Regions from separate parts of the Cohnella algarum genome, predicted to be linked through region 2. Evidence: riboswitches for the same ligand, from Rfam matches in the RefSeq annotation. Region 2 holds a riboswitch; each other region holds the start of a gene.
The links. A riboswitch is a leader RNA that binds a small molecule or an ion and turns the genes downstream of it on or off. The one in region 2 is predicted to bind cyclic di-GMP.

Region 1 (10,638 bases), 110 kb from region 2:
CGCCGCACGCGTACACCTCGCGCACCGGCACGCCGCTCCCGTGGAACGCGTCGATGATCGCCCGCGTTCCGTATGCCGTCGCCTCCAGCAGCGCGCGGTAAACCTCCTCCGGCTTCGTCAGCAGCGTATAGCCGACCATGACGCCCGTCAGGTTTGTGTCGACCAGCACCGACCGGTTGCCGTTCCACCAGTCGAGCGCCACAAGGCCCGATTGGCCCGGCTTGTAAGCGGCCGCCCGTTCCGTCAGCCATTGATGCACGCCGACGCCTTCCTTGTCCGCCGCTTCCTTCACGTACGCCGGCACCGCTTCCTCGACGAACCATTCGAAAATATCGCCCACCGCGGACTGTCCGGCTTCGTAGCCCATATACCCCGGGATGATGCCGTCCTCGACGACGCCGCACATGCCTTCCACTTCGACTTCCTTCGTGCCGAGCAGCATATGGCAGATCGACGTCCCCATCGCCATCACCAGCTTGCCTTCGTCCGTGACGCCGACCCCCGGCACGGCGGCATGCGCGTCGACGTTGCCGACGGCGACCGCCGTTCCCGCCCTGAGTCCCGTCAGCTCCGCCATCGCCGGCGTAATTTCGCCCGCCTTCGTGCCGAGCGGCACGATTTCCCCGCGCAGCTTCGTTTCCGTCAACAGCTCGAGCCGCGGGTCGAGCGCCTTGAAAAACTCGCGGCTCGGGTAGCCGTCCCGCTTATGCCAGATCGACTTGTATCCGGCGGTGCAGCTGTTGCGAACGAACTTCCCGGTCAGCTGCGAGATTACCCAGTCGGTCGCTTCCGCGAACCGGTCGGCCGCTTCGTAAACGGCGGGCGCCTCGTTCAAAATCTGCCAAACTTTCGCAATCATCCACTCGGACGAAATTTTGCCGCCGTACCGGGGCAGAAACTTTTCCCCGCGCTCCGCCGCGATCGCGTTCAGCCGGTCCGCCTCGTCCTGCGCCGCATGGTGCTTCCACAGCTTGACCCAGCCGTGGGGATTGTCTTGCCACTCGGGCTTCAGACACAGCGGCACGCCCGCCTCGTCGATCGGCAGCATCGTGCACGCCGTAAAATCGATGCCGAGGCCGATCACGTCGTCCGCCGCGACGCCGGATTGCCGCAGCACGGCCGGAACCGATTGCCGCAGCACTTCCATATAATCGTCCGGATGCTGCAGCGCCCAGTCGTGCCCGAGCGCCTTGCCCGTTCCCGGCAGCTTTTCGTCGATGACGCCGTGCGGATACGGCGTCACATGGTCGGCCACCTCATGGCCGTTGCTCAAATCCACCAGCACCGCGCGTCCCGACTGCGTCCCGTAATCGACGCCTATCGCGTATTTTTTGCTCATCGTCCGTCCTCCTTGCCCGGCTGCCCGTAATAAGCGGACGCCCCGTGCTTGCGCAAATAGTGCTTGTCGAGCAGCTCCTGCTGCATCGAGGGAATGCCGCCGTTCAACTGCCGGGTATGGTAGGCCATCTTGGCCACTTCCTCCAGCACGACGGCGTTGCGCAGCGCGTCCATCGGATGTTTGCCCCACGCGAACGGCGCGTGGCTGTACACGAGCACGCCGGGAACCGCTTTCGGATCGAGGCCCCGGAACGTCTCGACGATGACGTTGCCCGTCTCGCGCTCGTACTCGCCCTTGATTTCTTCCGCCGTCATCGGCCGGGTGCAGGGAATCGTCCCGTGAAAATAATCGCCGTGCGTCGTCCCGAGCGCCGGAATGCCCTGGCCCGCCTGCGACCAGATCGTCGCCCAGGACGAATGGGTGTGCACGATGCCTCCGATCCCCGGAAACTCTCGATACAGCACCAGGTGCGTCGGCGTATCCGAGGACGGGCGGAGATTGCCCTCCACGACGTTGCCGTCCGGATCGACGACGACCATTTGCTCCGGCGTCAGATCCTCGTAAGCCACCCCGCTCGGCTTGATGACCATCAGGCCGCTGTCGCGGTCGAAGCCGCTGACATTGCCCCATGTAAACGTGACAAGCCCGTACCCCGGCAGCGCCTTGTTCGCTTTGCAAACGCTTTCTTTCAACGGTTCCAGCAAGCGGTTTCACCCTTTCCGGCCGACGGAGCCTTTGCCGGAGCCTTTCTCCGGCCATCTCCGTCCGACTGTTAAAGTTGTACGATAAGTGCTCCTATGGTTGATGCCTTCATTATACACTTGTACGTACATGTGTGTCGAGAGGGAAAGCCAAAACGGCTTCGGTCACGTTTCGGCCGGAACGGCGGCCGTCGACTGCCGGACGACGAGACGGGGCGGAAAAACGTTCGCCGCTCCCCCGGGCGGCGATTCGCCTTCGAGCATCGAGATGAGCATGCCTGCCGCCGTCTTCCCCATTTCCGCCTTCGGGTGCGCCACCGTCGTCAGCTTGATTTCCGTCGCCGTCGCCAAAAACGAATCGTCGAATCCGACGATCGACAAATCTTCGGGGACGCGCAAGCCGGCTTCCCGCACCGCGTCGAGCAGCGCCACGGCCAGCTGATCGTTGTAGCAAACGATGGCCGTCGGCCGGTTCGGCATCGCCAGCAGCTCGCGCAGCGCCGCTTGCGGCCGCTCCTCCTTCCGCTCGGTCTCGTAACGGACGAGCATGCCGGGCTCGACCGCCAGCCTGCGCTCGCGGTGCGCCTGCAAAAAGCCCTTCAGCCGGCGGCTTCCCTGCAGATCGTCCGTTTTGAAAAATCCCGCCACCCGGCGATGCCCGAGCTCCAGCAAATGCTCGGTCGCAAGCCTTCCTCCCGCTTCGTCGTCGAGCTTGACGCAAGGGAAATCGAGGTCGGGATAGCTTTCGTTGATCATCAGCAAAGGAATGCCGTGATATTCGAGCGCCATGTAGGCGTCGAAATTCGGATTGCCCTCCGCGCTTCGCGTCGGCTCGACGATCAGCCCGCACACCCCTTGCCCGAGCATCATTTCCAGGCTTTCCCGCTCGCGGTCCTTCCGGTTGTCCGTGCTGGACAGCAGCAGCCGGTAGCCCCGATCCTTCAAGGCGCTTTCCACCCCTCGGACGATCGACGGAAAGATATAATCCGAAATGTAAGTCGTAATCAGGCCGACCGTCCGGTTCGCGCCCGCGTTTCTCCGTTCTCCGGACAGCCGGGCGACGAACGTTCCTTTCCCTTGCTCGCGGGACAGCCAGCCTTCCTGCACAAGCTCCCCGATCGATTGGCGAACCGTTTGGCGGCTGAGCCCGAACTGCTCGGACAGCTCGTTCTCCGAAGGCAGCTTGTCTCCGGGACGGTAGCGCCCGCCGGCAATCCAGGAAACGATCTCTTCTTTGAGCCGCATATATTTCGGAGACTGCGAATTCAAACCGATTCACCTCGAAAAGCTTTTTCTTCCATTATAGCATAACTTGAAACTTGTACGTACAGGATTGCGCTCGCACGCACCGAATTCTCTCCCGGGGCGTCCGGACGGCGCCCTGCAGCGTCAGCCGGCCCGGGGCCATTGCAAGAAAGGAACGATAACAACCGCCGGGCGAGGCCCCGGCGGTCGATGCTTGGTCGATTAACGTTCCGGCCTTTGGCGCCCCGCCGGTTGAGACTTCGGCGGTCGATCGGTTGCCGCCTATTTCCGCACGATTTCCTTCACGGCCTGATCGAGCTTGTCGAACAGCTGATCCTTGTCGATCCGGCCTCCCTGGTATTCCTGCATCGCGGCTCCCCAGCCCTGGATGACGCCGTCCGGATAGCGCCCCCAATGCCAGCCGCCCGCTTCCTTGGCCTGCTGCGATACCGCCGCGCCGAGCTGGCCGATGTCGGCCTCCGTCGCCGGAATCGTGACGAGCGCGGGGATGAACTTGAAATCCCGAACCAAATATGTTTTGCCGGTTTCGGAGGAGACGAGCCAGTTCAGGAACGCTTTCGCTTCTTCCGGATGCTCGGACTTGCCGTTGACGATCCAGAAATTCGCCGGACCGGTGTAAATGCGCTCCTTGCCGCCGTCGTCGATCGGAATCGGCATCATGCCTAGGTTCAGTTGCGCCACCTTGTCGATGTCGCCTTGAATCCAGTTGCCCTGCTGAATCATCGCCGCCTTGCCGGACGCGAAATTGGCGACCTGCGTCGCGTAATCCGTCGTCAGCTTGTCCTTCTGGCTGTACTTGAACACGAGATCGACGTAGCGGATCCATTTTTCGAACACTTCGTTTCCTTTGAACGAAACCGAGCCGGCCGGACAAGCTGCGCGAGACGCTCGTAAACATGAACGAGGGACTGCAGCTCGTGCTAGGGAGCCGGTTCGACTTCGGCATCGGGCAAACGGCCGTTTTGCCGGAAGGAGCCGGGGCTTCCTACTGTTCCGCTCGCGCGGCGCTTCGGCAGCGAAACCTGTCTCGAGTTGCCGGGAGCCGGACCGGCGAGCGAACCGGGCGTTCCCGGGACGATGCCGGCCGAGGAGGAAGCCGCGGCTCCGTTTCCCGCCCCGTTCGACGCCGCCGGCTGCCTGTCCTTGCCGGCATGGGAGCGCCAGCTCGGCGATTGGCTGCTTTCTCTTTCTTCGACTTGCGGCGTCGAGCGGCCGAAAGAGAAAAACGCGATGCGCGAAATCGCCAAATACATCGAGTCGAATTATAACCGGGAGTTGACGCTGCAGGAGATCGCCGGCCATTTTTACATGAGCCGGGAATACATTTCGCGGAAATTCAAACAGGAGTTCGGGGAGAATCTGTCCGATTTTCTCGGGCGGGTCCGGATCGGCAAAGCGAAGCGGCTGCTGCTCAATCCCCGCTTGCGGATTGCCGAGGTCGCGAACATGGTCGGCTATGCCGACGAGAAATATTTCAGCAAAGTGTTCAAAAAGCTGGAAGGAATCTCGCCCGGCCAATACCGCAAAGGTTGACGGCGGGCGGGCGCGGTTCCCGCCCCGCCCGCGTCCGCCCGCCCGTCCGCGCGCGCCTGCCGGCCTTGGCCGCGCGGCTTCAGCCGAACCGGCCGATCCAATCGGACAGCGGCTGCTCGGCAAGCGAAGCGATTTTCAGATCGGCTTCGGAAAAGTCCATTCCTTCCGTCAGCGGGTTCGGCACGGCGATGCCGTACATGCCGGCGGCCTTCGCCGCCCTCAGCCCGTTGACGGAATCTTCGATCGCGACCGCTTCGTTTCCGCGGACGCCTAGCGATGCGAGCGCAAGCTTGTACAGCGCCGGGTCGGGCTTGACTTTTTCCACCTCGTCCGCCGTATGGATCGCATCGAAATAAGCGAGCAGCCCGTGCTCCCTCAGATGCGGTTCGACCGAGCGGCGGTAAGAGCTCGTCGCAAGACCGATGCGCAAATCCCGCCGCTTCGCTTCTTCCAGCGTCGCGATGACGCCCGGCCGAAGCTCGACTTCTTTGGACTTGGCGGCGAACCGTTCGTTGAACAGACGTTCAACGGCCGGGCGGTCGATCGGTCGGCCGCAAAGCCGCTCCAAATCCTCGTAAGGGTCGTAGGCGCCCCACGTGCCGATTCCCAGCGCCCAGCGTTCGAGCTCCAGCTTCTGGCCGTGGTCCGAGAAGATGTCGCAAAACGCGTCGTACGCCACCGACTCGGTATCCAATATCGTTCCGTCAAAATCGAACACGACTGCCTTGATCAATCGCTTCTCTTCCTTTCTTCTCCAGCATGGCTTGCGGCGGCGATGGCGGCCGGTTCAAATATCGACCGCGTACGAAAGCGCGAGCTCGTCTCCGGATTTTCCGCGAATGCCCCAATTGCCTCTGGGCATCTCGATGAGGACGATTTCCAGATCGTTCTCGGTAAGCCCGCACGCTCCCGCTCCTTCGTACAGCAGCCGGATCAGGTTTTTTTTCGCTTCCTCCGAACGACCTTCGAACATCATAATCTCTACAATCGTGTAATGCTCGGAACGGTCGGCGGGAAAAATGAAATCCGCCTTGTCCAACCCGATGAAGCGTTGAAATCTTTTTTGTTCGGGAATTCCCCACGCTTCCGTCAGACACATATGGATAATGTCCGACAGCGTTTCCCTTACCGCTCCAAGCCGTTCGCGAATACCGTATACTTTTACCTGAGCCATTGGCTGCTCACCTCTCTCTGTCTCCTTCTGAAACTCCGTATCCGCCTCTATCGTATCATGATTTCCCCGGCAAACAAAAGAAGCCGCCCCGAAAATCGAACGCATGTTCCGTAGGAATTTAGTCGATTTATGGCGAAACATTATCTTTATAGGTAAAAAGGGTGACAACTTGGTCCTTTCGACTGGTGCGTTCAAACCGAAAATCGCAAACCTTTTGAAAAAAAGGGGCGCAAAGCCCATGGGCCTAAGGATCCAGAATCTAAGGCAGCCGGGTTACCGAAATTGTCGATCATCAGAAAGGAAAACTCATGACTACGATGGAAAATCTCATTACGCAGCAAGATTTTTATCACCTTTTTCAGCCGGTGCTGCATCTTGCCGACCGGTCCGTGCTCGGTTATGAGGCGCTCATCCGTTGCGACGCCGTTCGCTCGCCGGACCTGCTTTTCAAAGCGGCCGCGGAGCAAAACAAGCTGTTCGAGCTGGATACGCTGTCCGTATACAGCGCTATCGCCGCTTTCTTTGCCGACAAGAAGCGGAAGGAGTCCGGCGAGTACCTGTTTCTTAACGTCTTTCCGTCCTCGCTCGCGGACGAGACGTTCCCGCATTTTATCGAAAAGGCTTTGCGGGATTATCTGGTTCTGGCAGACCGGATCGTATTCGAAATCAACGAGACGGTGACGGAAGCGGAGAGCTGGGATGACGCGAACTTTATCGGCAACTTGCGTTGGCTCCGCGAATCCGGATTTCTTGTCGCATTCGACGATGTGGGGGAAGGAGCGACGACGCTCAGGAAAATTATCGAAATCGCCCCCGACATGATCAAGCTGGACCGGTTTTTCGGCAGGGATCTGCAGGTCGACGCGGAAAAACGCAAAATGTTGAAGTTGTTTGCGGAATATTGCAAGGACAACACGCTGCTTATCTTGGAGGGGATTGAAGAAACGGAAGACCTGATGCAGGCGCAGCAGTTGGGCGTCGCGTTGGGACAGGGATTTCTGTTGTCCAAGCCGAAGCGGCTGGCGGACCTCTACTCAACGGGCGTCCCTTAAATCTTCGGAAAAGGGAGTCGTAGATATTGGAAGACCGAAAGAACTATTCGAGAAAAGCGATGCTGTCATTAAAAATTTCCGAGTTTGAAATGCCGCCCATGCAGGATTTGCTTATTATCGGCAGGCGCGCCCCGATCGGTCCGGAAGCCGTGCGCAGAATGGCCGAGGCGCTTAGCCCCGACCAGTTCTCCGTGGTCCGGACCGACCATCCGAAGATCGAGGCTGTCCTCATCCGCACCTCCCTTCTGCAAATGCTGGACGAGAGCGTACTGATGGACGTCATCGTTCAGGAAGCCGAGGGCTCATCAACGAAACGATGGTGCTTCGCTCGGAGCTGAAGGTGGAGGTATCCGTGCAACGGGAGGTCGACATCCGATGAAGGTCGGCGAAGTGATGACTCGCACGATTCATAGCGTGTCGTCCGGTCGAAGCGTGCTCCATGCCTCCGAACTGATGGAGAGGTTTCGCATCGGCTCCCTCCTCGTCGTCGATGCGGGAACGGTCACGGGCATCCTGACGTCGCGCGACGTGCGAACGACGCATCCGAACCGGATCGTTGCCGACGCGATGACTGCCGATCCGATCGGAACCGTCGAGGACGCCTTCGTTTGGGACGCTCTGAACTTGATGGCGGAGAACGGCATTGAGCGGCTGCTCGTCCGTTCGAAGGACGGATCCCCGTCCGGGATCGTCACCCGGGAGACGCTTGCTTCCCGGATTGCGGAGCTGACCGATCCGATGACCGGACTGTTCAGATCCGATTATCTCGAGGCGATTGCGTTGGATCTGATCGCGCGCGGCCAGCCGTTTCATTTTTTGTTCATCGATTTGAACGATTTCGGCGTCGTCAACAAGCGGTTCGGGCATCCGGTCGGGGATGACCTTATTTGCGGCTTCGCGGGGAAACTGAAATCCGTCTTCGGCGAAGAAGATTGTCTATGCCGGTATGCGGGAGACGAATTCGCGGTGCTTAGCAAACGTCCTCCTTCCTTCATTCGAGATGCCGTCGGGACGCTGGCGGACGGCTTCTCCGTCGGTCCGGCGCACGTATCGGCTTCGGTCGGATGGCTGGACGCCGGCGCGGAACCGGATCTCGGCAAGCTGACGTTTCGGGAACTCGTCCTGCGGGCCAGCCTGATGTCCACCGAGCGGAAGACGGGCAAAGTCTGATTTTCATTCGTCCGCTGCCGTCGCTTTTGTGCGCCGCTGTTTTGCAAAGCGCCCGCTCGCCTCTCTGTCGGCTTCTCTACTGGCTTCTCTGTCGGCTTCTCTGCTGGCTTCTCTGTCGGCTTCTCTGTTGTCCTTCCTTTGCTGACCGTCCGTTCCGATACTTCCCGCCCCGCGCTGCTTCCCCCCGCCTTTCAAGCCGGTTGCAATCGGCCGCGAACTTGTCTATGATGCAAGCATGACTTTTGCCCGAAAAGGAGAACGTTATGCTTGCCAAGCTTCTGGAAGTGCTCATTTGCCTGGCGCTCGGTTTTTTCACGGGAATCGGATTGAGCCCTGACGGCATGGATTTGCAGGAAAGCGGAACCCCTATTTTGCTGGGCTGCATCATGTGGCTGCTCATTTTTTCGCATGTAAAAAGCAGGAAATAAACGGGAGCGCCCCTTGCTCTTTCATCTAGTACAGAAGGGAAGATCGCGTATGCGTACGCTCGTCGGCTTGTCCGGCTTTACGCCGGAGCAGGAGGAACGAATCCGAAGCGCCGTCCCGGGCTGGAACGTCGTTTTCGGCAAAGCGAAAGAGCTCGATCCCGGAATCTTTCGGGAAGCGGAAGTGATTTGCGGCTGGGCGAAAGAGGCGGAAGCGGACCTGCTTCGGCCGGATGCCAAGCTGCGCTGGGTGCAGGCGGGATCGGCCGGGGTCGATTATTTGCCGTTGAAGGCGCTTGAGCAAAAAGGCGCCGTCGTGACGGACGCCAGCGGCGTTCATCCCGTCCCGATGGCGGAAACGGCGTTCGCGATGATGCTGGCGTTCGGGCGCAAGCTGCATCTGGCCGTTCGGAAGCAGGCCGAGCGGAAATGGGAGCCGCTGGGCGCTTACGGCGAGCTGCGCGGCAAAACGCTCGGCATCGTCGGCGCGGGCGCGATCGGCGAAGAGACGGCGCGAATCGCGCAGGCGTTCGGCATGCGCGTGCTCGGGCTCCGGCGCTCGGGCCGGCCGGCCCCTTATTTCGATCGCATGTCCGGACCGGAAGGGCTGGATGACCTGCTCGCCGAAAGCGATTATGTCGTCAACATCCTCCCGCATACGGAGCGGACCGTCCGCCTGTTCGACGCCGGGCGTTTCGCCCGCATGAAGCCGACCGCCTGTTTCATCAACGTCGGCCGGGGGTCGGCCGTCGACACCGCCGCCTTGACGGAGGCGCTCGCCGAGGGCCGGATCGCCGGCGCCGGCCTGGACGTGTTCGAAAAGGAACCGCTGCCTGACGACCATCCGCTGTGGAGCATGGACAACGTCATCATAACTCCGCACATGGGCGGTTTGTCGGAACGGTACAAGGACCGGCTGGCGGAGCTGTTCGCCGACAACTTGCTGGCCTATGCGGCTTCGGGGCGTCCCGCCCGCAACATCGTCGACTACGGGCTGATGTACTAAGCGAGCTTCCGCTTGGTTTGGCTGAACCGCGATTGCCGGATCGGCGGTTCGGCATATGCGCCGCAAGCATGCGTATCGCGGGATGAGAGGAGTCATCACGACTCAACTGGATCGGCAGCGGTGGCGCGAAAGCGGCGAGATGAGTCATTTTTACTCAATTGCGTCCGGCTTTATGCGCATGGCAGGTTGAGATGAGTCATCACGACTCAACTGGATCGGCAGTGTGCATGCGAAAGCGGCAAGATGAGTCATTTTTACTCAATTGCGTCCGGCTTTATGCGCATGGCAGGTTGAGATGAGTCATCACGACTCAACTGGATCGGCAGCGGTGGCGCGAAAGCGGCGAGATGAGTCAATTTTACTCAATTGCGTCCGGCTTTATGCGCATGGCAGGTTGAGATGAGTCATCACGACTCAACTGGATCGGCAGTGTGCATGCGAAAGCGGCGAGATGAGTCATTTTTACTCAAATACGTCCGGCTTTATTCGCATGGCGGGGTAAAATGAGTCATCACGACTCAACTGGATCGGCAGCGGTGGCGCGAAGGCGGCGAGATGAGTCATTTTTACTCGAGGCGGGATGAGATGGGCGGCCACGACTCAACCGGATCCACCGGAGGGCCGCCGTCATGAGCGAAACACCGCGCACTGGGAGCTGCGTGAAAAGCCGACTTCCGGAGCGGATGGGGAGACTTCGTCCGAGAAACGTTCCCGCTGCCCGGCCAGAGCCTGCGCTCCGCGAGCTTCATGCGAACCTTATCTTACTCGTTAAAACCAGGATCGATAAAAAAATACCGCCGGCATTTCGGCGGTATTCGTTCATTCCATTTACACCGTATAATCGTCAAACGCAATCGTCTCGCCGTTAACGGCCGCCTGCGATAGACCTCCGGCGCCGACCGTCAGCTCCAGAAGGTCCCGTCCCCGGTCGCCGCGGTAGCTCGCCTTCATGCCGTCGGCCGTTGCTTCGAA
Region 2 (10,638 bases):
TCGTCTTCGTCAGAGGAATAAAGCCGAAAGCGGCGATCAGCTGCGAATAAAGGCCTTCGGAAATCGAATATTCCACTTCTTCCCGGGACAGGCCGTTTCCGTTCTTGAACGTATGCGTATACGCGATTTGCCCCGTCGTCAAATCCGTGATCCGGCGAACCCGAATTTCCTGCGCTTCGTCCAGCGCCAAATAGGTTTGCTCGATCCGCTGCTTCGACCGGACCCGAATCGCGCCTTGCCCGGCCAGCTTGTCCGGCGCTTCCGCCAGCAAAAACTTCCGCTCGATTTCCAGCGACATGTTGCAGACTCCTTATTTTGAATTCGATGAAATGGATCGGCTCTATTATAACAGGTCGAAAAGGGCTTCGCATTCGCGGCGAAGGAGCGCGAGGTCCTTGCAAGCCGCCAAAACAGCAGCTTGATTGGAATTACAAAAAGCCCGGGGTCGCCCCCGGGCTTCGACATTCACAAGTCTCGGTTCAATACTGCATCAGCATCGATACGTTTTGCCAGCCCGCGCCTACCGTCCAAAACACGAGATAGTCGCCCCGGCTGATTCTGCCTGCCTTCAACGCCTCGTACAGCGCCACGAACGGGCTGTTGGCGGCCGTATAGCCATACACGTCGCCGATATAGGTGACCTTGTCCTCTTCGATGCCGAGCCGCTCCGTCACCAGCTTCACGTTGCCGAGCGAAAATTGCGAGAACAGATAGCCCCCTACGTCCTCCTTGGCGATGCCGTTGCGATCGAGCAAAATCCGCAGCGAATCGACCGCGGAATCGACGCAAACCGAATCGTCGAACGGAGTAAACTTGACCTGCGCGTCTTTGGCCGTAAGTTCCTCCCGGTACAAATTGGAGAGCCCGCGCGCGGGGAACAGCGAGTTGTCGATGACGGACGTGTCGGTTTGGTAAACGGAATCGATGAAGCCGCGCGTCCCCTCCGCGGCCTCCAGGATGACGGCGGCTGCCGAATCCGCGAAATTGGAGTGATAGACCGGCTCCTCCGGAGTATGCGCGGAAAAGTGGTCGGCGCCGACGATCAGCGCGCGCTCGATGCGGGGGTTGCCCATCATGTAGCGGCTCGCCTGCTCCACGCCGACGAGCATGCCTGCGCAATTCGCGTTGATGTCGTAGCAGATCGTGTTCAGGTCTCCCCCCAGCGCGCTGTGCAGCTTGAGCGCGTTGCTGGGCAGCAAATATTCGGGCGTCTGGGAAGTGAAGATGATGAGGTCCAGATCGCGGGCGGACAGCCCTGCGCCTTGCAGGGCGCTTTTGGCCGCTTCGACCGCCATCGTCAGCGAGTTTTCCGCCGGATTGTCGATGACGAACCTCTTGTTCCGGCCGAGCGCCCGGAGCAGCCCCGCAACCTCGGTTCCTTTTTGCCTGAAGCGTTCAATATAATATTCGTTGTCCACTTCGTTGGACGGATGATAAACCCGAACTTCGCGAATTCGAACGGCTCCCATCGGCTCCACTCCTTCTCTCTATTCGATTTGTCGTTTAAACCTCGATAATTTCCCAATTGGCCAATTGGACCGAGCGGGCGATGCGCGACAGCTGCATTTTCAGGATCGGGTTTTTGGCGAGCCGCAGCGTCACCTTTTTAAAGCCGTCCCTTTTGTACATTTGGAAGCAGCCCTCCAAAATCGGCAGCGCATCGGGAGCGCTGACATTAAGCTTTGTGCAATCGATCTCGATGTCGTACTCCGGAACGGAAATCGCGGAAATGCTCTGTTGATAGGCTTCCACCGACTTCATTCCGTCCTCCGGCGTGAAGGTGCCCTCCACCTCCGCTTTCATCACTTTGTTCGCGTGATCCATTTCGATGTTAAAGCTTCCCATGACGTTTTCCCTCCGCATGAAGTAAATGATCGTAAACTAAAACAAGTAAAAGGCCGGCGGCCCGACGTTACTTCACGAGCGCCTTCAGCCTGTCCAAAATCGGAGCCGGCTCGCTGCCGTCCGTCACGACTTCGATGACGCAGGGCCCGTCGAGCCCGCTTACGAAATCCGGAATGCCGCGCAAGTCCTCCAGCTTGTCCACCGCCATCGCCCGAACCCCGGCCGCCCGCATCATGTCGGCGATCGAGATCCGCTCCTGCTTGTAGTCGGGAATCGTCCGGTTATACAGGAATTTCTGCCCTCTCTCGACATACGACAGCATGGCGTTGTTGATGATGAAGTAGACGACCGGCAGCCGATACTCCTTGGCGGTAAAAATCTCCATGCCGTTCATGAAGAAGCAGCCGTCTCCCGCCAGCGCCGCCACCGGACGGCCCGGTTCGGCAGCGGCGAGTCCCGCCGCGCCGGCGATCGCCGACCCCATGGCTCCGTAATCCAGATTGATTTCGAAATCGCCGCCCGACGGAATTTCCAAATACTTCAGCACGAAATTCGTAAATTCTCCGATATCGCACGCGTAGCGCGTATTGGCCGGCATATAGCGGGGCAGCGCCTCGAGAAAAAGGCGGAGCGAAAGTCCGGTGTGATTTTGCGCGTACGGCTCGTTGACCGGCTCCGGCTTGCGATAAGGCGCCCGAGCGCCGCGGCAGTTGCCGATGAAGTAGGGCAGCACCTCCTTTAAATCCCCGCGAATCGCCGCATCGGTTTTGAACACCTTGCCGAGCTCCCTCGGGTCGCGGTCGACGTGGATCACCGTTCTTCCGGCCACGAGCGCCTCGTTGAAGTTGCAGGTGGAGGCTTCCCCGAGACTTGTCCCCAAAATAAGCACGCAGGAAGGGGAAGAAGAATTCACGTGCGCGAACGCCGCATCCGTGCTGGAAAAACCGTAATTGCCCAGGTTCAGCGGGAAATCCGCGGGCACGACTCCTTTGCCGGCGGGCGTCGTGATGATCGGCCATTGCAAGCGCTCGCTGAGCCGCATGATTTCCTCGCCGAAGCCCCGGCCCCCGCGGCCGACCATGATGAGGCCTTCCGCGGAACGGCCGATCAGCCCGGCCGCCCGTTCCAGATCGGCCGGATCGGGCCTTACCGCCTGCAGCTCGGCAAGATCGGCGGGCTCCGGCAGCGGCCATTCGGCCTCCGCCCGCTGCACGTCGATCGGGACAGAGAGATAAACCGGCCCGCACGGCGGCGTGAGCGCAATGCGAACCGCCTTGTCAAGCTCGGCGAGCACGTCGGCTTCGTTCAGCACGGTCGCGCTGTACTTCGTGACCGCTTGGACCATATGCTCGCCGTCCAGCTCCTGGATGGCTCCCTTGCCCATCTGCCAGCGGTTGATATAGCCCGCGACAATCAGCATCGGGGCCTTGGCTCGGCTCGCGTCGGCGATTCCGTTCATCATGTTGCTCACGCCGACCGCGCCGGCGCCCGCGCATACCGCAAGCTTGCCGGTAACGCTCGCGTAACGGGCCGCCATATAAGCGGCTCCGGCTTCGTTTTTGGTGATGATCGGCGCGATGCCGACATCGATCAGGGAGTCGTACAGCGGTCCGATAATTCCCGCCGGGATGCCGAACAGATACTCGACTTGGCTTGCTTTCAGATAGCGAAGTATGGCTTCCGCGATTTTCATCTGAGCCCACTCTCCTCCGTTAAGCTTGAAATATCTCTCTGTATCCTTCTACCAGCCGCTGCGCCTGACCGATCTCTTCTCCCGTGAATTCATGCAGCTCTCCGATGGACGCGACCAGGACGATGCTTTTGACGACCGCTTCCTCCGTTACCGGCAAAATCAAAATGCTGTCGATGCCGAATAGGAAAAACTCCGACGCCGACCGCGGATCGTTCTTGACATCCTGCACGGCAATCGGCCGGGGATCGCGGACGAGATCGGAAAGCAGCCGGTCGCGCTCGACGTAGACCGGGCTTTCCGCATGTACGCTTTTCCACTTTTCGACGCCGAGCTTGTCGGTTTTCGTCTTGAGGACGGGATGCAGGCGGCCTCCTTCGATCCGGTGGCAGGCGATGTCCCGCACGCCGGTCAATCGCTCGAGCTCTTCGAACAGCTCGCCAAGCCGCTCCAAATCCATTGCTTTTTCCCTCCTTCGTCTCGTCAATCCGCGAGCGAATCCAGCTCCTGCCGCAGCCGCTGGGCCTGCTCCTGCATTTGCCGCGCGGATTGAAGCGACTCTTCCATCGCGGCGAGCTGCTCGTCGGAGCAAACCGCGATCTCCTTCGTTCCCGCAAGCGACACTTCGGTAATCGACACCGTCTCGCGCACCGAGCTCAGGATCTGTTCCGCGCTGGCGCTGATTTCCTCCGTCACGCCCGACACTTCCTGCACCTTGAAGGACACGTTTTCCGTCAATGACGCGATTTCGCGGAACGATTGCCCCGCGACGCCCGCGAGCTCCGAACCGGACCGGACCTCGTCCAGCACCCGGCTCATCGCTTCCCGCGTCTCCCGCGAGCCGGCGCGGATATGCTCGACCGTCCTGGCGATCTCCTTGGTCGAGCTCGAAGACTGGTCCGCGAGCTTGCGGACCTCGTCCGCCACGACCGCGAAGCCGCGCCCGAATTCGCCCGCGCGCGCCGCCTCGATCGCCGCGTTCAGCGACAGGAGGTTGATCCTGGAGGCAATCTCGCCCATGATCGCCGTCACCCGGTCGATTTCCAGGGTGCGCCTGTCCATCTGCTCGACCGCCGCCGAGGAGGCCAGCGCCGCTTCGGTAATGTTCTGCATCTGCGCGACGGTCCGCTCGATCAGCTCCATGCCGCCGCTCGCCTTCTGCGCGACTTCGGACATCTCGTTCGCCAGTCCCTGCGACGATTCCGCGATGTGCTCCATCCCTTTGCTGACTTCTTCCAGCATGAACATGTTGCCCCGGGAGCTTTCGGCAATCGTTTCGCTGCCGCCGGCGATCTGCCGGATCGACTCCGAAATGCCGACGACCATGTCCGTGCAAAACTCCGTGTTGCTCGCCAGCGATTGCGAAGCCGCCGCCACTTCGTTCGTCAGCCCGCCGATGCGGGCCAGCACTTCGCGCAGCTGCCCGTTCTCCAAGGGCATTGATTCCGACGTTGCGAGAGCCGCGCTTTCGCCCTGCACCCCTGCGGTTAACGCTGCGGAAGCGCCGAAGACGCCGGCGCGGGCCGCCTTGCGAATGGCCGCATACGCGCAGAAGCTGCCCAGCAGCAAAAATAAAACGGCGAATCCGACGCTCAGCCAGGCGACCCTGGTTTTCAAGTCTTTTATGTAGGTTGCGTCCATTTCGATTCGCATGACCGACGCGGCCGTAAAATAGATCGCGAGGCCGAACGCGACGGAGAAAACCGCGATAAAGCCCGTCGCGGCCAGCGCCCATTTTCCGACCGTGCCCTTTTTCCAATGCCCAACGTTCAAGCGTTTCTCCTCCAGCAATCCGTTTTCGGCGTTCCTGCCGTTCCCGCCCGGAGGGCAGCGCCGAGTCCTTGTCTTCCGGGCGTTGGTCTCGTCTTCCCCGAACCACCTTCTTTCCGCGGCTGCGCGTTTTGCAGGAGTCGTCTTCTTCAGGGAAAAACAAAAAGGACTTTCTACTAAAAGAAAGCCCTGCCGCCCTCATGAAGACACAAAAGATCCATAAGTTGGCAGCCCGGCGATCATAGCAGAACCTTAGACCCGTAGCTTTGCGTCCCTGCCTTTCGACAGGTTTGCCGTTCACTTCTTCACTTTATGATTTCTTTAACTTCCTGTATGTATAGTTATCGGAATAATGCGAGTAAATTTGATAGAAATTTAGATTTATTTACAAAATTTTTTTCAAAATCTTCTACCGTACCGTTTATCCTATTATTGTAAGCGTAATCAAGCCTTGCCGGTCAACGTACCGATAGTTTCCGCCCCCGGTTCGTTCCTCCCTCGTTTTCATTCGCTCCCGGTCGCGCGTCACCGTCCGTCTCCTAAACGCAACAACCGGACGCGCCAGTCGGGCGGGCCCGGATGTTGGGGATGCGGTCGAAACGAAGAACTAACCTTTACTTGGTTACGGTCACGACAATCGTTTCGCCGGACGTCGTCCCGGCGGCGTTGATCAATTCGCCACGGTACTCGTAAGTTCCCGGCGCCCTGCCTTCAAGGCTCGTTACGGCGCTTTGCGCGCCCGGCGTCGAGGCGTTCAGAACCTGCGTATCGACCAGCGTGCCGTTTTCATACAGCCGGTATTCGCCGGCGTTCGTTCCCCACCACATGTTCATCGTCACCTTGTAGTTGCCGTCCCCGTCCCAGTTGTCTTGGGACAGCACCGGCTTGCCCGGATTGGCGTCGGTAACGGTCACGACATGTTCTCCGCACGTTGCCGTTCCGAAAACATTGATCAGTTCGCATGTGTACGCATACGTGCCGTTCGGCTTGCCGGCAATGTCAACGGCCGCTTTTTGCGCCGAGGGCGAAGCGTCCGCCAAGCTTTGCTCGCTGATCAGGACTCCGTTCTCGTACAGTTTGAAGACCGAGCCGTTGTTGCCCCACCACATATTCATCGTCACGGTGTAGCTGCCGTCCTTAAGACCGGTGTCGTGGCCGTTGTTGTCGGATAATACGGGCTTGCCCGGCGCTCCCGTCGCGAGCGGTTCGAAAACCGTCAACGTTACCGCATTGGAGACGACGGTTTGCCCGTTATAGACAACGTGAGCCGTTACCGACGCGCTTCCCGCCTGAACGCCGGTAATTTGTCCTTCCGGACTCACTTCGACCGCCGGTCCGTCGCTGACGTACGTGACAGACGCGGCGCTCAGATCCGCCGGCGTTCCGTCCGTCAACAACCCGGCGATCGACGTCTCGGCGGTGCCGCCGACCGGCAGCAGCGTCGGCGACGCCTCCAGCGTCACCTGGCCGAGCGGCGCCTGCGCCAGCGCGAAATCCTCAAGGCCGCGAGGCTTCAGCTGGTAAAGGCCCCGGAAGATGGCGGATACGCCCTTCACCGTGACGACTTGCCCTTCCTCGTAAGGAAATTCGCTCAGGCTGAGTCCGGTCCGGACATCCACCCGGACGTGGTTGCTGACCTCGCCTTTCACCGCATCGAACTCGAACGAGCCGGACGGGCTGGCGGTAATGATGTTGCGGATTTCGACGTTTTGCAGTTCGACCAGCTGCCCCTGGTTCGAATCGTCGATGCGGTCGACCGGAACGGCTTCGGGCAGCGGAGCGGTCCCCGTTTTTTCGATGGAAACCGGGGTCGTCAGCTCGAGCTCCGTATTGTACAGCACGAGCGGCGCCGTAATTTTGATCTTGTCGCCTTGATGAAAACCGGACTGCGTCTGGAACACGTAAATGCCGCCCGTGTCGTCTTGCAGATAAAACGCCTGGCCGCCGAAAGCTCCGGGCTCCGTCGTCACGACGCCCTCGACCGTAACGAGCGTTCCTTCCGGTTGGGTCCGGGCTTCCGCGATGGAAGTGAGTTCCGGAATCGGATTTTCCTCGTCCGGCAGCGGCTCGGCGGGCACGTTCGCGAGCGTGACGGTTTTCGTCAGCAGATTCGAGCCGTTTTGCCGGAGCCGGAGATTGGCCGAACCGCTCGTACCCGGCCGGATGCGGACGGTCAAATCCTTATAAGCCCGTCCTTCGTTATTGGCCGTCACGCTGAACGCCGTGCTGTACCCGTAGGCCGTCGGCCAGCTTCCGTCCGCGTTCTGGAATTGCGCCACCTGGGTTCCGCCGGTCAAATAGATGCCGGTACTGAAGCCGGACACCGTCGAGTTCGGAGCCAGATTGTCGATGACGACGCGGATTTGGAATTGCTCCGCGTTCGGCAGCTGGGCCTGGTGGACAAAGCTGTATACCGGCCGGATCGGACCGCCGTAGGAGCCGGGCTTGAACGTCGAACGGTCCCACCATTTGTAACCTGCTGCAGGCGCGGACCACGGCTCGGGCTTAGGCTCGGTCGACAGCTCCGGCTGCTCGAACGCGAACAGCTCGGTCGGCTCGTCCAGCTCGAGTCCCGGCACCTGATCCAGGCTGGTGTAGCTTTCCGGCTCGCCGAGCCAATCGATCAAATTGACGAGCAGCTCGCCGTCGTCCAGCTCCTTAAAGCCGTCGTACGTCGTTTTGGCCGCGCCCGTTTCCTCGCGCAAATATTTCGGCGTCGCGTCCTCGACCGGCGAAGAATCGCCGATGAAGGCCGCTTTGCCGGCGCCGACTTTCGATACGGCCACATACGGGCCTTCCGCCACGCCTCCGCCGTTATATACGCCCTGGTCGACGGCGTTGCCCCAGGCTTCGTCCGTTTCCGGAACGTAAACGATGCCTTTGGCCTTCGTCGGATCGATGATCGCCAGCGTCGACCCGGCATGCATCGCCACCGCCGATACGCCTTCGGTGATGCCGAACGCCTGGCTCGGCTCGACGATTTCGTTCGCCGCCACGTCGCCCAGCGCGTTATAGCGGAACCGAACGCCGAAGTTGTCCGCCAGCCAGTCCGAGCTGACGACGCCTTGCATCGCTTCCGAGGCCTTTTCCTCGTCGCTCATCCCCTGCGTCGGATCGGTCCAAGCCCCCCGGCGGTACCCGTTGATCGACTCCGAGCCGTCCCAGCGGTTTTTGTTGCGGTCGGCATTGTAATGGTCGCCGATAAAGAAGATGCTGCCGCCGTCTTCCACGTATTCCAGCATGGCGGCCTGTTCGCTTTGCTTGAACGGAATGTTCGGCTCCGCGATGACGAATACGTCATAGTCCGCCAAATCTTCGTAGACGATCGGGGTCGTCTTGCGCAGCTCCTTGACGTAATACCCATTGTCCGCCAGCGCGTTGGCAAAGTCGGAAAACCCGCCGTCGATGACCCAGTCGGCCGCTCCCGCCGTCTGCGCGTGCGTGTTGTCGAAGAGCACCTTTTTGCCGGCGTTCTCGTTGACGACTCTGGCCTCGATATAAGGCGCCGGATCGTCCGGCCCTTCCGCCTGCGCCGATTGAAAATAACCGCCGAATCCGAATTGGACCGGCAGCAAAAACGTCAGGGCCAGGACGATTTTCAACCAATGGTCTCTCCATCTCGCAAACGTGCTCATCATTTTCCTCCTCAATTGGATAAATTGCCATTTCGATCCTATTCTATCACTAGCAACTGCATTTTGTGGCAAATTTCTGTAAAATTTGTGTTAAAAAAACGATTTCCTGTCGGTTAATCTTCTACGTGAACCCTTGAAATCATACAAAAGTTTACTTTTTTTACTTTTCTATTTAACCATCTGAAAAATTGTGTTATAAAATATATCATAGTGAGTAAGTTTTTTGGGGTGATCGATTGAGTTGGTTTCAAGAAGTTAAGAGATTAGATTTCTCCTCCTTTAGTCGCACTGACCGTACTGAACATCCGGAGATTAAGACGTATAGAAGAAGCACGATTAACCCTGACTCAACAATATCCGTATTATCGCAATTTTTTTTGACCGCATCCGCTCTTTCCGCTCCGAATTCATTGGTTTGGGTGCCGATAACGAATGAAGAGGTGAATGAGCGGACGATTAGCGAACTCACAAACCACTTCAGTAAAATTCAATATATTTATTCGGACTCTTCGCTTGTCAAAATACAAATGCAAAATATGCTTCCGCATTCGATCCTTGAATTCCGCAGGCTCCTTTCGGATAAAAAATTGCACCCCATCGTACGGGAGCTGTTCGCCAAAGAAAATGCCAATCTCGCAGAGGAAGATGACTTTGGCGAAACCGCGACTTATCAAGTAGAATGCGGAAAACTGGAGCCGTATTTTGATCATTCGTTTGAATCGGTTTGGGAATTTATTCAACAAAGCTTTCTCCGGTCGGAGGGAAGCTTTATCGTTTGCCCGATTTCTTGGAAACTAACAAATGAGTTGCAGCATTCCATTGCATTGCGCTATTTCTCGACGAAATGCCGAGACATCCATTTAATTGTAAATAAAGACACACACTCGGTTAAAGCCGTCCATCTTAGCCGGCAGCGCCTGAATCGTCTCCCGGACCGTTATTACACAACCAAAAACGGGCGAATCGCGGCGGAAATAACCGCGATTCGCCCGTAGATGAGGTTTCTTCCGTTCGATCGGTCCTTAACGCGGAACACGACGCTCGAGCGCTATACCGAAGGGCCGGTTCGAAATCGCACTTGTTTTGCCGAATGAACGGTACCTTTGTCACCCCTACAGGGATTGCGAAACGAGCGGCGAATACGGAAAACAAACGGATGCGCGCGCCTGCCGCGACGTTTGTCCGATCTAAAAATGTTCCGCCAAGGAGTGATGATCGTGAGTCTGGGATCCCGGGAAGCATGCGAAATACTGGGCGTCAGCCAAACGACGCTCAAGCGCTGGATATCGTACTTTCCGAATGTTTTTCCGAAGGATCAGCTGGGGCATTATTTGTTCGCCGAGCGGGAACTGAAGCTGCTGGAGAAAATAAAAGAGGAGGTGCGCGGCGGCGTGCCGATGGATAAAATCGAGCTGCCCGTCGCGCCGGAGCGGGACGGGGCTTCGTCCGCGGGCGCGGCGGCTTTCCCCGGAACCGAGGCGGACACGCTCCGGCTGCGCGTCGCCCAGCTGGAGCGGGCGCTTGCCCAGAAAGCGGACGAAGTCGTCACCGCGCAAATCTATCAGCACCGGCAGGAGATCGACGAGCTGCGGCTCATGCTTCGCCAGCTAAGCGAAGCGGTCGAGGGGCTGCAGCAGGCGGCGGCCGCGCGCGAGCCGGAAGCCGCGAGGCCGGAGCCCGCGCGCAAGCCCGAACCGG
Region 3 (10,638 bases), 520 kb from region 2:
GGAAGGCGTGAACGTCGATATCGAGCGCGGCTCCTGGCCGGTGCAGCCGATTTTCGGCCTGATGCAGCGCGACGGCGCGATCAGCGACCGGGACATGTTCACGACGTTCAACAACGGCATCGGCATGGTGTTCATCGTGCCGGGCGAGCAGGCCGAGGCCGCCGTCAAGCTGGCCGGCGAATGCGGCGAGAGCGCCTACGTCATCGGCAAGGTGACGGCCGGCAACCGCGTCGTCACGTTCGGAGGCGCGGAGCTGTAATGGCGAGTTCTCCCCTGCGAATCGCCGTATTCGCTTCGGGCGGCGGCAGCAACTTTCAGGCGCTGGCCGAAGCGATCGCGGACGGCGGCATCCCGGCCGAGCTCGCGCTGCTCGTCTGCGACAAGCCGGAAGCGGGCGTCGTCCGCCGGGCCGAGGCGCTCGGCGTGCCGACGCTGCTGTTCCGGCCGAAGGAGTACGCTTCGCGCGAAGCGTACGAACGGGAAATCGTCGAACGGCTCGTCAGCGAAGACGTCGGCCTGATCGTGCTGGCCGGCTACATGCGGCTGATTACGGACGTGCTGGTCAAGCCCTATTACGGGCGGATGATCAATATTCATCCCGCGCTTTTGCCCGCTTTTCCGGGCGTTCGCGCGGTGCGCCAGGCGCTCGAGTACGGGGTGAAGCTGGCCGGCGCGACCGTGCATTACGTCGACGGCGGCATGGATTCCGGGCCGATCATCGCGCAGCGGGCGGTAGAGGTGGCGGACGACGACACGGAGGAAACGTTGACGGCACGCATCCATGCGGTCGAGCACGAGCTTCTGCCCCGGGTCGTGCGCTGGATTGCGGAAGGCCGCGTGACGCTGGACGGCCGTAAGGTATCGATCGTCCGGCAGGCTTGAGGAAGGTCTTGTTCGGAAGCAAAAAGATGAATAACGGCCGCAACGGACCGTTATTTCGCGAATCCCCGTCCCGGGCGGTGCATAGCGCCCTCTTTTGCGTTTAAGCGACCCCCGGCGGGGTCAGACGGCGGAATGAAACGAAGCCGCGGCAGCGGCGAAGCTAAAGATTAGGAGTGAAATCATGGCGATCAGAAGAGCGCTGGTCAGCGTATCGGACAAGACGGGCATCGTGAAGTTTTGCCGCGAATTGTCGCAGCTCGGCGTGGAAATCATTTCGACGGGCGGCACGAAGACGCTGCTGGAAAAAGAAAACGTGCCGGTCATCGGCATCTCGGACGTGACGGGCTTTCCCGAGGTGCTGGACGGCCGCGTCAAGACGCTGCACCCCGCGGTGCACGGCGGGCTTCTCGCGATCCGCGACAACGCCGAGCACCGCGAAACGATGGAGAAGCTGGGGCTCGATTACATCGATCTCGTCATCGTGAACCTGTATCCGTTCCAGGCCACCATCGAAAAACCGGACGTGACGTACGAGGACGCGATCGAAAACATCGACATCGGCGGTCCGACGATGCTTCGTTCCGCGGCGAAAAACCATGCGTTCGTCACCGTCGTCGTCGATGCGGGCGATTACGCGCAGGTGCTCGAAGAAGTGCGGGCGGGCGGCGATACGGAGCTGGCCACGCGCAAAAAGCTGGCGGCGAAAGTATTCCGCCACACCGCGGCCTACGACGCCCTTATTTCCGACTACTTCGCCAAAGTATTGGACGAGCCGCTGCCGGAGCGCCTGACGGTCACCTACGAAAAAGTCCAGGAGCTGCGCTACGGGGAAAACCCGCACCAGCAAGCGGCTTTTTACAAGAAGCCGATTTCCGCCGCGGGAAGCATCGCGACGGCCGAGCAGCTGCACGGCAAGGAGCTGTCGTATAACAACATCAACGACGCGAACGCGGCGCTGGCGATCGTCAAGGAATTCGACGAGCCCGCCGTCGTGGCGGTGAAGCATATGAATCCTTGCGGCGTCGGCATCGGCGCCGACATCGACGAGGCGTACCGCAAGGCGTACGAAGCGGATCCGACCTCGATTTTCGGGGGCATCGTGGCGGCCAACCGCACGATCGGCGCGGAAACGGCCGGACGCCTGAGCGAAATTTTCCTCGAAATCGTGCTCGCTCCCGACTTTACGCCGGAAGCGCTCGAAATTTTGCAGCGCAAAAAAAATATCCGCCTGCTGCGCCTCGGCGAAATCTCGTCGGCATCCGAACGGAGACCCGAATGGCTGATCAGCAGCGTCGAAGGCGGCATGCTCGTGCAGCAGAGCGACGTGCACAGCCTGACGGAAGCGGATCTTAAAGTCGTCACCGACCGCGCTCCGACCGCGGAAGAGCTGAAGCAGCTGCTGTTCGGCTGGAAGGTCGTCAAGCATGTCAAGTCGAACGCGATTTTGCTGGCGGCGGACAGCATGACGGTCGGCGTGGGCGCCGGTCAGATGAACCGCGTCGGCGCGGCCAAAATCGCCATCGAGCAGGCCGGAGAGAAAGCCCGCGGAGCGGTGCTCGCTTCAGATGCGTTTTTCCCGATGGGCGATACGCTGGAGTTGGCGGCGAAAGCCGGCATTACGGCCGTCATTCAGCCGGGCGGCTCGATCAAGGACGAGGAGTCGATCAAGGTCGCGAACGCGCACAACATCGCCATGGTCATGACCGGCGTGCGTCATTTCAAGCACTGAGCAAGATCTGAGGGGGAGCCTGTACACATGCGTATACTTGTCATCGGACGCGGCGGACGGGAACACGCCATCGTCTGGGCGCTTCGGCGCAGCGAAAAGGTCAAGCACATTTTCTGCGCTCCGGGGAATGCCGGAATCGGCAGTCTTGCCGAAAACGTCGACATCGGGGAGCTTGAATTCGACCGTCTCGTTCAATTCGCGTTGGACAACGCGGTCGATCTCGTCGTCGTCGGTCCGGACGATCCGCTTGCCGCGGGCATCGTGGACGCGTTCGAAGCGGCGAAGGTACCCGTATACGGACCGCGCAAAAACGCCGCCGAAATCGAAGGCAGCAAAATTTTCATGAAAAACCTTTTGCGCAAATACGGCATTCCGACGGCCAAATACGAGACGTTCACGGAATACGAGCCGGCGCTTGCCTATCTCCGGAGCCAGCCGGCGCCGATCGTCATCAAGGCGGACGGCCTCGCGGCGGGCAAGGGCGTTACCGTCTGCTTCACGGCGGAAGAGGCCGAGCGGGCGCTGCGGGAAACGATGGTGGACAAGTCGTTCGGCGCGGCCGGCGACAAGGTGGTCATCGAGGAGTACCTCGAAGGCCAGGAGATGTCGATTTTGTCGTTCGTCGACGGGGAAACGGTTCGTCCGATGCCGGCGGCCCAAGACCACAAGCCGGTCTTCGACGGCGACAAAGGCCCAAACACCGGCGGGATGGGCACGTATTCGCCGCTGCCGCATATTCCGCAGGCGATCATCGACGAGGCAATCGAGACGATCGTCAAGCCGACGGCCCGCGCGATGGCGGCCGAAGGGCGTCCGTTCCGCGGCGTGCTGTTCGCCGGGCTGATGATCACGAAGGACGGGCCGAAAACGATCGAATTCAACGCCCGGTTCGGCGACCCGGAGACCCAGGTCGTCCTGCCGCGGCTGAACACCGATCTTGTCGATATTTTCCTCGCCTCGATCAACGGACGCCTGCATGACCTCGATATTTCCTGGAGCGACGAAGCCGCGGTGTGCGTCGTGCTGGCTTCCGGAGGCTATCCGGGCTCCTATCCGAAGGGCTTGCCGATTCATGGACTGGACGATGCGGGGGATGCGCTCGTGTTTCACGCGGGGACGGCGGAGCGGGACGGAAACGTCGTCACGGCGGGAGGCCGCGTGCTCGGCGTCGTCGGGCTCGGCAAGGATATCGCCGACGCGCGCGGCAAGGCGTACGAAGCCGCGGACAAAATCTCGTTCGAGGGCAAGTTCAACCGGACGGATATCGCCGCGAAGGCGCTGGTCCGAAGCAAGTAAAGCATGAAAAAGCCGCCTGAAGGTCCGACGGGACTTTTGCGGGCGGCTTGCTTTATTTTTTTCGGAACAATTCCCGGCGCTTGGAGTAAACGTAGGCGACCGCGTAAACGACTCCGATGGCCAGCATGGCGGCAACCGCATGCTGCGAAAGCCAAGCGACGAACGCTTCCATGAAAGCGACCTCCCTCGGGATGACTTCTCGGTTTAGAATGCCCCGTTTGGGGTAGAATGTTCCGGCGTCCGTTTGACAGAGGAAAGCGATGATGGTAAGATTTTTAATACATAGTATATTAATCGGAATTAGAGGAATAAAGGAGATCCGACCATGGAAAGACCGTTTACGATACGACACGACCGCTTGAACCTCGCCGCGACGATCCATTATCCGAATCCGGATGCCAAGCGGGAGGGCCGGAAGCTTCCCCTGATTATTATCAACCACGGTTTTGTCGGAAGCCGGATCGGCGTGGACCGATTGTTCGTGCTGGCGGCCCGGCAGTTCGCGGAGCAAGGGAATCTGGTTATCCGGTTCGATTTCGCGGGCTGCGGGGAGAGCGACGGCGTTTACGGGGAGCATGGGCTCGACTCGATGATCGAGCAAACCCGCACGGTGCTGAACTACGGTCTGTCGCTCGATATCGTCGATCCTTTGCGCGTGACGCTGCTCGGTCACAGCTTGGGCGGAGCGGTCGCGCTGCTGACCGCCGTGAGGGAAAAGCGGGTGAAATCGCTCGTGCTCTGGTCGGCGGTCGGGTATCCGTTCAACGACATTACGCGCATCGTCGGACGCAAAATATACGAAGAAGCGGTCACCCGAGGTTCGGCGGACTATCTCGGCTACACGCTGAAGCCGGATTTTTTCGACGCGCTGATGAAGCATCAGCCGTTCCAGGAAACGCAGAAGTTCACCGGGGACGTGCTGCTCGTGCACGGAACGGGAGACGACGTCATACCGGTCGATTATACGTTTTTGATGGAAAAGACGTTTTGGCTTCGGGGAGAAGGACGCTGCGACAAAGTCGTCATTTTTCAGGCGGATCACACCTATTCGAGCGGCGAGCATAAAAAAGAGCTGATCCGCGCCACCTCGGATTGGCTCGGCGGCTACGACCAGCGGCAGCAGGAGTGGCACCATTGGAGCATATAGGCCGAACGAAGCCTTCGAGTCCGCGCGGCAGCGGTTGAGGGCTTTCTTGCCCTCTCCGCGTGGCTTAAAGCCGATTCCAGTTGGGTCAAATTTACTCATCTCACCCCACCGCCGCGCACGCCGTCGTCCCAGTTGAGTCGTGGCGACCCATCTAGGCCCGCCGTCCGCGTACAGCCGCTTCCGGTTGGGTCAAATTTACTCATCTCACCCCACCGCCGCGCGCTGACGATCAAGCAGACGTTTTCCCCATACCGGCGTATTTTTATCGAAAATTGATGCTTAAGCCACTGGTCTTTTGTCGGACCGGGCCGATCTGACATGTCGTTTAGTACAGTTTTTGTACAGATCCTCCTGCTACTCTGTTATGGTGCTGTTCGTTAGCAACATGTGCGGAGAAAAAGATAGATGGACGAAATCAATGAATCGGGAGGCAGCTGTGAAAAGATTTTTGAAAACGATGGTCAATTTGCGCTTGTTGGCCGTGTTGCTTGTCGTTGCCTATGGAGCTTTCTCGGACGTGGGGGCGGCATCGGCCGCTTCGGCACCGCCGCTCGGCGCGGCCTCTGAGTCGGCCAAGCCGGACGTCATTCCGGAGCTGCCGGAAGCGGCGTTGTATGTCGCCGACTCGGACAAAACGGGCGAAGTGGTCGAGATCGCCGAGGAGGAAGTGCCGCTCGGAACCGTCGAAACGAAGGCCAAGCCGGACGTCATTCCGGAGCTGCCGGAAGCGGCGTCGTATGTCGCCGGCTCGGACGAAACGGGCGAAGTGATCGAGATCGCCGAGGAGGAAGTGCCGCTCGGAACCGTCGAAACGGAGGCGAAGCCGGACGTCATTCCGGAGCTGCCGGAAGCGGCGTCTTATGTCGCCGGCTCGGACGAAACGGGCGAAGTGATCGAGGTGGCCGAGGAGGAAGTACCGCTTGGAACCGTCGAAATGGCGGCGAAGCCGGACGTCATTCCGGAACTGCCGGAAGCGGCGTCGTATGTCGCCGGCTCGGACGAAACGGGCGAAGTGATCGAGGTGGCCGAGGAGGAAGTGCCGCTCGGAACCGTCGATCACGGCGTTGATGCCGCGAAGACGATCGAAGAGGACGAGGCGCCGCTTGGCACGCTGCCGCAGACCGGCGAGTCCGGTCCGCTTCCGTTTTACCTGTTCGGATCGGCGCTTGCCGTTTTCGGCGTTTGCCTGCTGCGCAAAAAACGCGTAAACTGACCGTATGAACGCGGGCCTGTCCGGCCTGAATGCGTCGCTGCATTCACGCTTCTCCACGGCCCAGGAGGGATAACGACATGAAAAAGCTGTACTTGCTTTTCATCCTGGCGGGCGTTTTTCTGATCTGCTACCCGCATCTGAACGAGTGGGTTCAGGACCGGAAGCAGGCGCAGTTGCTGGCTGCCGCGGAGCGGGAGCTGGCCGAAGCCGACGATCGGCTGTCGTCTTCCGTATCTACGCTAAAGAACGGCTTGGCGAAAGTGAACGCGCTATTGGAACAAAGCGCGCAGGAAGAAGAACCGGAGGAGCCCGACCCGTTTGCCGCGTACGCGGAGGACGAACGGCCGCTCGCCATCCTGACGATCGACAAAATCGACGTCAAGCTGCCGGTGCTCGAAGGGGCCACCAAGCAGAACATGAAGCACGCCGCGGCGCACATGACAGAGACGGCCGCGCTGGGAGAGGTCGGCAATGCCGCCGTCGCCGCGCATAGAGCCAGAACGAAGGGCCGCTTGTTCAACCGGCTCGACGAAGTGGAAATCGGCGACAAGATCGACGTCAAGACAAGCGAGGGCAGCTACAGCTACACGGTTTACGAAATCAAAATCGTGGAGCCGACGGAGCTTTCCGTGCTGGAGCCGAACGGAACGGACCGCATTTTGACGCTCATTACGTGCGATCCGCTCGTCAACCCCACGCATCGTCTGATCGTTCACGCCAAAATAACCGATTCCGCCGCGACGGCGGATTAAAAACTGCTTTTCTATTTCGACAAATAATGGTATAATTTTTATGTAAAAGCTTATCACGATAACGGCAAACCTGTCGAAAGGCAGGGACGCAAAGCTACAGGGCCTTCCTCCGAGCGAGATGGCAGCCAGTTGCCGAACGACATGGCTTTTTTTGTTTTTTCGAAGCCTCTGAAAACTTTACCGATAATGGCATACCTGTCGAAAGGCAGGGACGCAAAGCCATAGGGCCTTCCTCCTAGCGAGATGGCAGCCTGGCCGCCGAAGGGAGTTTTACGAATGCGCAAGCTCGCGTTCGCGACCGCCGCGATCGTTATATTGTTTACCATGTTGTTTGGCGCCGCAGCCTACGCCGCCAACGAAACCGGCGCGGAATGGCTGGACACGACAAAGCTGGATACCGGGGCGGTCGGCGTGCGCTATGCAGTCAAAGCCGACGTCAAAACGAAGGCCATGATCGTCAAGGACACCGGAAAATATACCTATACGCTCAGAGCGGACAAGCCTGTCGAATGGTTCCCTCTGCAGTTGGGCAACGGCGACTACACGGTGACGATTCTGGAAAACGTCAGCGGCAATCAGTACAAAGTCGTGGACAAGGCAACGCTGACGCTCGCTTTGCAGGACGGCACGGCCGTTTATTTGAACCAGGTACAGAACATCGATTGGACGCCGAACAGCATCGCCGTTCAAAAGGCGAAGGAACTGACGCAGAACAAAAAGACGGACGCCGAAAAGGTGGCCGCCGTTTACCGATACGTAATCGACAACGTCAAGTACGACAAAGAGCTCGCGGCCGCAGCCACGCCGGATTACCTGCCGCAAATCGACCGCACGTTCGCCAGCAACAAGGATATCTGCTACGGCTACGCCGCCTTGACGGCCGGCATGCTGCGCGCGCTCGATATCCCGACGAAGCTGGTGACGGGCAAAACGACGTACGTAACCGAGTACCATGCCTGGAATCAAGTGTTTCTGGACGGCCAATGGGTGACGATCGATACGACGGTCGACGCCGGACTCAAAGCCGGCAAGCAAGATTTCCAAATGATCAAGGATGCCGCTCTCTATACGACGGACAAGGTGTACTAAAGCCTTGGAATTTGCAAAAAAAGCCCAGGAAGCTCCGAGCCGCAGCGCGGTTTTCGGGGCTTTTTTTCAGATCGAAATCGAGCGTTCAGTTTCTGTACAGTTCAAACGGCTATACTTGAATGAGCGATATTCGGGGCCGGCAATGGGTCGTTCGTCCCGAAATTTCAGGCAACGAAACGAAAGAGGTAAGGATATGTTTGCTTTTGGAGGAAATTCAATCGTAACGGTAATGATCGTCTACGCGCTCGCAGCCGTGAATTTATATGCCTGCCTGAGCTTCGCGGGCAAGATCGGGCTTTCGAAAGGGGAAAAAGGGCGGCTCGCCGCGGTTCAGGCGGCGGTGACCGTCGTTTTCGGCATCGGGACGGATTTTTTCTCGGAAATGATCGACGTTTCCCGGACGTTTCCGTTTCTTTTCGCTTTAACTTCGGTTCTGGTGGCGCTGATCGCCGTCGTCACGGCCGTGCTGATGGCCAGCTGGATCATGGACGAAAAAAGCCTGAACCTGCGCCAATGCATGGCGGGGACGACGCTGCTGGCCGCAGGGTTGTCGTCGATGCATTACAACGGCTTGGCCGCCCCTTGGCTTATGGAGGTCTACGATCCCAATCTCATCGCGATCGTCGCGATTACGGCCGTCGTCGCCATCGCAGGGGTCAGCTGCATTTTTCCCAGGCTTGCCAAAGGGGCGATCGCCGCAGCCATTTTAGGTTATATGATGGTGCCCGCCGCGCTGAACGTCAGCCATTTCATGGCGGCATTGGTTCTGGTGTGGCTGCTTTCGCTGCTGGGCATGTACGTGCTGCAAAGAACGCGAGATTCGAAAACGGCAGACGCCGGAGAAAATGCCTATAAATCGTTGTACGAGAACAGCCGGGACGGAATCGTTCTGATCGACAGCCAGTATAAAATCGTCGGATTGAACGCTTCGGCCGCTTCCATCACGGGCATGGAAAGCCGGCAATTGCGAGGCAAGCCGCTTTCCTCCGTGCTTGACCGCGTGCCGCCGGAAGTCCGGCGGAAAACGAAAAAGCTGTTTTTGCTTTCGTTGCGCGCTCCCGAACAGCGTCCTTGCGAGATGCCGTTTCTCGACGCCAAAGGACAGCGGCGCGAGCTTCAGGTGACGCGAATTCCCGTTCGGGTCGAACTGGACGGGGAGGAGGTGCGAAGCTTTATCGTCATCAAGGATATTACGAGCGAAAAACGGGCGGTCGAGCAGATTCGTTACCTGGCCTATCACGACGAGCTGACGAAGCTGCCGAACCGGAGAATGTTCAACAAAACGTTGGAAGAGGAAATTCGATCGAGCCGGGAAACGGGCAAGCCGTTCGGCGTCATGATCGTCGATATGGACGGGTTCAAAAAAATAAACGACGCGTTCGGCCATACGCAAGGCGATCTTTTTCTGAGACAGGCGACGGAACGGATCCAGGGCTGCCTGAGCGGAAGCCAGGCCATGCTCGCCCGCATAGGCGGGGACGAATTCGCCGTAATCTGCCGGGGAGAGCGGCTGGGGGAGGAAATGGCGGACCTGGCCGACCGGATCGTCCAGGCTATGCATCGGATTCCCGAGGGGATCGTATACGGCGTACAGGCTTCGGCCAGCATCGGCATCGCCGTTTTTCCGCAGGACGGGGACACCGCCGGGCAGTTGATGGACCATGCCGACGCCGCCATGTATGACGTCAAGAAGAAGGGCAAAAACGGCTTTCAAATGTACAAAAGCGACCGCACGCCGCCGTTTCCGGAAGCCTCGTTGGACGTCTGACCCGGAAGCGGGCGGCGCGCGGCTTGATTCAGGCGTCGGCCGGATATCCCGCCCTGGACGTCTCGCCGACCTCCGCAAGCTCGCCGGCGGCGGCGAGCTTGTCGACCGCCAGAACGAACATGGCGTGCGACCAGGTGAGGGGGACGATCCATGCCGGAGCTCCGCTGGCTTTGTCAACCTGTTCGGGCAGCAGGCCGGTTTCGGTGCGGTGATCGATCGCCCAGCGCAGCAGCTTGCGCGCCTCCTCGTATTGTCCGATCTCGGTCCGGTAGTGGGCGAGCCACAACGTCGTCAAAATCCACGGATTGCCCCCGATGTATGGATCGTTCTCATACCGTTTGATCCCTCCGACGACGGGCGAGGTCAGCTTGCGCTCGATCGCATCGGCCTGCCGCCGCATGTAGTCGTGCTCCGGAGGCAGCACGCCGAACGGGGTCGAGACGCCGAGCAAGCTGATGTCGACCGTCGGATCGTATTTCAGCCGGTATACGGGATAGCCCTTTGCCGTATGCTCGACGCCGCCTTCCGCGCCGCGGGCGACGGCGCGCTCGTACTCCTCGCGGCCGACCTTCAGATGAAGCCCGCGGTAAAAGCTGCCTTCCGCCTCGTTCCAGCAATCGTTCTCGATCGCTTCGGCGATGCGGTCCGCCATCCGCTCCCAGGCCGCGGCCGAATCGTCGTCCCCCATCAGCCGGGCGAACGAGGACGCGGCGCGCAGCCCCGCGGAGACGGCGGCCGCCGAATACGTGTGCTCGGCGTCGC

Region 1: linked by a shared signal. The riboswitch ahead of JW799_RS15315 (EAL domain-containing protein) and the one ahead of JW799_RS14840 (methyl-accepting chemotaxis protein) in region 2 are both predicted to bind cyclic di-GMP.
Region 3: linked by a shared signal. The riboswitch ahead of JW799_RS12910 (transglutaminase-like domain-containing protein) and the one ahead of JW799_RS14840 (methyl-accepting chemotaxis protein) in region 2 are both predicted to bind cyclic di-GMP.

Annotation. Positions count from the first base shown of each region.
Region 1 covers NZ_JAFHKM010000002.1:3,450,373-3,461,010, reverse strand. The annotation lists gene JW799_RS15350 (ribulokinase) at 1-1,339, opposite strand, end outside; gene araD (L-ribulose-5-phosphate 4-epimerase) at 1,336-2,043, opposite strand; gene JW799_RS15340 (GntR family transcriptional regulator) at 2,206-3,309, opposite strand; gene JW799_RS30165 (extracellular solute-binding protein) at 3,568-4,143, opposite strand; gene JW799_RS15330 (helix-turn-helix transcriptional regulator) at 4,384-4,839, shown strand; gene JW799_RS15325 (HAD family hydrolase) at 4,919-5,572, opposite strand; gene JW799_RS15320 (tautomerase family protein) at 5,627-6,013, opposite strand; cyclic di-GMP riboswitch class I at 6,208-6,294, shown strand; gene JW799_RS15315 (EAL domain-containing protein) at 6,322-7,065, shown strand; gene JW799_RS15310 (hypothetical protein) at 7,092-7,403, shown strand; gene JW799_RS15305 (GGDEF domain-containing protein) at 7,441-8,235, shown strand; gene JW799_RS15300 (hypothetical protein) at 8,499-8,663, shown strand; gene JW799_RS15295 (D-2-hydroxyacid dehydrogenase) at 8,713-9,666, shown strand; gene JW799_RS15290 (hypothetical protein) at 10,495-10,638, opposite strand, start outside.
Region 2 covers NZ_JAFHKM010000002.1:3,337,780-3,348,417, reverse strand. The annotation lists gene JW799_RS14865 (CYTH domain-containing protein) at 1-298, opposite strand, end outside; gene JW799_RS14860 (ketoacyl-ACP synthase III) at 480-1,469, opposite strand; gene JW799_RS14855 (hypothetical protein) at 1,504-1,845, opposite strand; gene JW799_RS14850 (thiamine pyrophosphate-binding protein) at 1,913-3,538, opposite strand; gene JW799_RS14845 (GAF domain-containing protein) at 3,558-3,995, opposite strand; gene JW799_RS14840 (methyl-accepting chemotaxis protein) at 4,019-5,308, opposite strand; cyclic di-GMP riboswitch class I at 5,529-5,610, opposite strand; gene JW799_RS14835 (endonuclease) at 5,920-8,940, opposite strand; gene JW799_RS14830 (hypothetical protein) at 9,177-9,935, shown strand; gene JW799_RS14825 (MerR family transcriptional regulator) at 10,158-10,638, shown strand, end outside.
Region 3 covers NZ_JAFHKM010000002.1:2,820,381-2,831,018, forward strand. The annotation lists gene purM (phosphoribosylformylglycinamidine cyclo-ligase) at 1-259, shown strand, start outside; gene purN (phosphoribosylglycinamide formyltransferase) at 259-882, shown strand; gene purH (bifunctional phosphoribosylaminoimidazolecarboxamide formyltransferase/IMP cyclohydrolase) at 1,064-2,611, shown strand; gene purD (phosphoribosylamine--glycine ligase) at 2,639-3,907, shown strand; gene JW799_RS12895 (alpha/beta hydrolase) at 4,233-5,054, shown strand; gene JW799_RS29625 (LPXTG cell wall anchor domain-containing protein) at 5,491-6,267, shown strand; gene JW799_RS12905 (class D sortase) at 6,345-7,019, shown strand; cyclic di-GMP riboswitch class I at 7,073-7,156, shown strand; cyclic di-GMP riboswitch class I at 7,198-7,282, shown strand; gene JW799_RS12910 (transglutaminase-like domain-containing protein) at 7,296-8,108, shown strand; gene JW799_RS12915 (diguanylate cyclase domain-containing protein) at 8,302-9,876, shown strand; gene JW799_RS12920 (glycoside hydrolase family 15 protein) at 9,905-10,638, opposite strand, start outside.